Regions from separate parts of the Streptomyces mauvecolor genome, predicted to be linked through region 2. Evidence: riboswitches for the same ligand, from Rfam matches in the RefSeq annotation. Region 2 holds a riboswitch; the other holds the start of a gene.

Evidence for each region. Region 2 has a riboswitch for cobalamin ahead of metE (5-methyltetrahydropteroyltriglutamate--homocysteine S-methyltransferase). Riboswitches for the same ligand answer to the same signal wherever they lie in the genome.
Region 1: it holds a riboswitch for cobalamin, as region 2 does, so the genes downstream of both, nicT (Nickel transporter NicT) here and metE (5-methyltetrahydropteroyltriglutamate--homocysteine S-methyltransferase) in region 2, are expected to answer to the same signal.

The regions. Positions count from the first base shown of each region.
Region 1 is NZ_BAAASQ010000004.1:366,590-368,783, forward strand. It holds gene ABD346_RS04765 (arsenate reductase family protein) at 1-61, opposite strand, end outside; gene ABD346_RS04770 (hypothetical protein) at 180-461, shown strand; gene ABD346_RS04775 (ArsR/SmtB family transcription factor) at 527-901, opposite strand; cobalamin riboswitch at 992-1,189, shown strand; gene nicT (Nickel transporter NicT) at 1,219-2,194, shown strand, end outside.
Region 2 is NZ_BAAASQ010000004.1:252,545-254,738, reverse strand. It holds gene metE (5-methyltetrahydropteroyltriglutamate--homocysteine S-methyltransferase) at 1-1,134, opposite strand, end outside; cobalamin riboswitch at 1,288-1,508, opposite strand; gene ABD346_RS04295 (ATP-binding protein) at 1,656-2,194, shown strand, end outside.

The sequences.
Region 1 (2,194 bases), 110 kb from region 2:
CTTCCAGCAGGTCCACCGCGCTGCGGCACTTCGAACAGGCCGGGTTGATCCAGATCTCCATGCCCGCCAGGCTACCCGCGATCCGCCCCCAAAGCCCGGCTGGCCAGGGCCGATTGTCAGTGCCCCCCAGTAAAATTGAAGCAGTAAGTGAGGGTTCCCGACTGCCCAGGAGGATGCCCATGACCGCTGCCGTACTCACCTCGCACGCCCCGAAACAGTTGTCCCTCAAGACCCTTCACAAGGTGCCGCTCCCCGCCGGGCGTCCGCGCGTGTGGTACGAGTCCCACAACCGGCGTCTGAAGGCCATGCGCCTGGCCATCGCCCTGCTCGACACGGGGGTGTACCGGCCGGAGCAGGCGCCGGACCGCACGATACGCACCGTGGCCGCGCTCATCGGAGTGCACCCGCCGTCGGAGACGACCTGCCGGATGGTGCGCGCGCTGATCTACGACGGGCGCTGAGCAGTACCTGCGTCCCGGCCCGGGTCACGCCTTCGGGAAGCCGCAGGCGTGCCCCGGGCCGTTCTTCAACTCCGTGCGTCCGCGCCGTACTCCGCCCCGTACTCGTCGAGGAGGCGCGCGGTCGCCTCGTCGACCACCCGGTAGCGCACCACCCGCCCCTCCTTCTCACCGGCGACCGCTCCGGCCGCCCGCAGCAGCCGCAGGGCCTGCGAGACGGCCGGGTCGCGCATGCCCGTCGCCACCGCCAGATCGGAGACGGCGAGCGGGCCCGCCCGGTGCAGGGCGAGCAGCAGCGCGAGCCGGTTGGGGTCGGCGAGCAGGGAGAACCGGTCGGCCCAGGCCCGTACCCGGCCGGGGTCGCCGATCGCCGCGATGGCGTCGCAGACCCGGTGGCCGTCGATGGTGCGGTGGCCGGCGCGCTCGGCGGGAACGAGATGCATGCGCGCATTTTCGCAGGGCCGTGCCCACGTGGCCCGTGTGATCTTCGATACCTGCACAGGTGTGCAGCTGGGCAGGCAACTTCCCAGCGTCTAGGGTGACGTCGCCGTGGTGTTCGGGAAGACCGGTGCGAAACCGGAGCGGCCCTCGCCACTGTGATCGGGTTCCCCGGGTTCCGGGGAGCCGCCGTCCCCTCGCGACGCCACTGGCCAGGATCCACCTGCCCGGGAAGGCCGGGACCAAGGCACCCGCCCGTCAGCCAGGAGACCGGCCGCGGCATCTCACGAAGTGATCCACGAGGTGCTGGAGCGTGACCCGCATGACCCTGCCCGTTCGCACGTCCCCCGAGACGGGCGCCGCCGCCGTGCCGTCCTTCCACTGGCGGCGCGAGGACACCGTCCGCACCGCCGTCCTGCTCGCGGTGATAGCCGCCCTCCATGTCGTCGCCTTCGGCGTCCTGTTCCTGCTCGTGGCCCCCGAGCACTACGCGGTCGGCACCAAGACGTACGGCATCGGCCTCGGCATCACCGCCTACACCCTCGGCATGCGGCACGCCTTCGACGCCGACCACATCGCGGCCATCGACAACACCACCCGCAAGCTGATGGCCGACGGCAAGCGTCCGGTGTCCGTCGGCTTCTGGTTCGCGCTCGGCCACTCCAGCGTCGTCGTGGTCATGGCGGGCCTGGTGGCCGGCGGCGCCCACCTCGCGGGCACCCTGATGGACGAGGACTCCAGCGCCCACCAGGTGATGGGCGTGGTCGGAACCACCGCTTCCGGCTCCTTCCTCTATCTGATCGCCGCCCTCAACCTGGTCGCCCTGTTCGGCATCCTGAAGGTGTTTCGGGCGATGCGCGCCGGTGCGTACGACGAGAAGGAACTCGAAGCGCACCTGGACTCGCGGGGCTTCATGAACCGCATCCTGGGCCGCTTCACCAAATCCATCTCGCGGCCCGGCCAGATGTACCCGCTCGGCTTCCTCTTCGGCCTCGGCTTCGACACCGCGACCGAGGTCACCCTGATGGTGATGGCCGGCACCGGCGCCGCCGCCGGACTTCCCTGGTACGCGATCCTGTGCCTGCCGCTGCTGTTCGCGGCCGGGATGAGCCTGTTCGACACGCTGGACGGCACGTTCATGAACTTCGCCTACCAGTGGGCGTTCTCGAACCCGGTCCGCAAGGTCTACTACAACCTCACCATCACCGGCCTCTCGATCGCGGTGGCCTTCTTCATCGGCACCATCGAACTGGTCGGCGTCCTGCACGAGAAGCTCGACCTCACCGACCCGGTCAGCG
Region 2 (2,194 bases):
GGTGCCGCCGGACAGGCCGCGGGCGAGCGTGACGACCTCGGCGGTCTTCTGGCGGGCGAACGCGAGCCAGCGCGCGATCTGCGGCTCGATGCCGCGTTCGGCGGCCGCGTCGAGCGGGACATGGAGCAGCGAGCAGGAAGCGGCCACGTCCACGCGGTCGGCGAGACCGAGCAGCGTGCCCAGGGTGGACAGCGACTTCTCCAGGTCGTTGATCCACACGTTGCGCCCGTCCACGACCCCCGCGACGAGCCGCTTGCCGGGCAGGCCGCCGACCGCGGCGAGGTCGTCGAGGTTGGCGGCCGCGGGGCCGGTGAAGTCCAGGGCGAGCCCGTCGACCGGCGCCTTGGCGAGGACCGGCAGGGCCTCACCGAGCCGGTCGAAGTACGAGGCGACCAGGAGCTTGGGGCGGTCGGTGAGCGCGCCGAGTTCGCGGTAGGAGCGGGCGACGGCGTTCAGTTCGGCGGGGGTGCGGTCCTGGACGAGCGCGGGCTCGTCCAGCTGCACCCACTGGGCCCCGGCCGCCCGCAGATCGGCCAGCACCCGCGCGTACACCGGAAGGAGCCGGTCGAGCAGGGTCAACGGCTCGAAGTCGGCGGCCACGCCGGGCGCGGGCTTGGCGAGCAGCAGATAGGTCACCGGACCCACGAGCACGGGACGCGCGGCGAGCCCGAGCGCGAGGGCCTCCCCGAACTCTCCGACCTGCTTGGAGGAGTCGGCGGAAAAGACGGTGTCCGGCCCCAACTCCGGTACCAGATAGTGGTAGTTGGTGTCGAACCACTTGGTCATTTCGAGCGGCGCCACGTCCTGGGTGCCGCGCGCCATCGCGAAGTAGCCGTCCAGGGCATCGGCCGCGACGGCCTCGCGGTGGCGGCCGGGCACGGCGCCCACCATGACGCTGGTGTCCAGGACGTGGTCGTAGTACGAGAAGTCGCCGGTCGGCACCTCGTGGACGCCGGCCTCGGCGAGCTGCCGCCAGGTGGCCGCCCGCAGTTCGGCGGCGGTCCGCCGGAGCTCGGGGGCGCCGACACGGCCCTTCCAGTAGCCCTCGATCGCCTTCTTCAGTTCCCGGTTCGGGCCTTGGCGGGGGTAGCCGTACACGGTGGCGCGTGCTGCCGCGGCTGCGGACTTGGTCACGAGACTCTCCTTCGCGAGCTCTTCGGTGGAGCGGACCCCGGAACGGGACGAAGGCGCGGAGGAACGACGGACCGGGGCCACGGCGTGTGTGCCGTTGCCGCTGGTGCGTACGCCGACCCGCCCTCGAGGTCACCGGGATCTCCGCGCGCGATCGGTCGCACACGGGCAGTGGCAGGTCTTCGGACTCGCGGGCACGCCTCGTGCTCTTTGAGGCATCTACTGGCCGTCGCTTCCCAGACCCGGCCGGGCCCAGTGCGTATGACGGCGGTCGTTCCCGCTCACCGCTGCGGGGCAGTCCCGGATTCCCACCGGGTTCCCTCTTGCGACGCATCCCGCCTGGCGGACGGGGCGAACCAGCTGCATCCGCACCCTATGCGCTCGACCGGCGACCGGGAAACCGCGTTTCCGCATGCCGGACGGTGAGTCGGCGCACGCGGCGCCTCGCGCTCCGGGCCCCGGCTGCCTACGCTCGAAGGGAGGAGCACTCTCGAAGCGGCGATGGGACGGACGAGGCGGGCATCGTGGCGGGTTATCCGTTTGTCGGGCGCGAGGACGTGCTGCGTGAGCTGAAAGACGCGCTGGCGAGCGCGGCGGCGGGCCGGGGAGGGCTGGTGTCGCTGACCGGCGCGGCCGGCGTGGGCAAGACGCGGACCGCGGAGGAGGCCGTCGCACACGCCGACGGGTTCCGCACGCTGTGGACGTGGTGCCCGCCGGGCCCCACCGGGCGGGCCCTGTGGCCCTGGTCGCGGCTGCTGCGCGAACTCGTCTCCGACGATGTGCGGTGCGGCCGCCTGGTGAGCGGGTCGCCGCCGCTGCGGGCGCTGGTGTCGGGGGCCGGGGCGGGCTCCGGGGGCCGGACCGACCCCGAGGCGGCGCGGCTGCGGTTGACCGGAGATGTGGCCGAGGTGCTCGCGACGGCGGCGCAGAACCGGCCACTGCTCCTGGTCCTCGACGACGCGCACGCCGCCGACGCGTCGTCCCTGCGGCTGCTGTTGGAGCTGGCCGACAGCGCGCGCACCACCGCGGTCGTGCTCCTGGCCACGGCACGTGACGACGACAC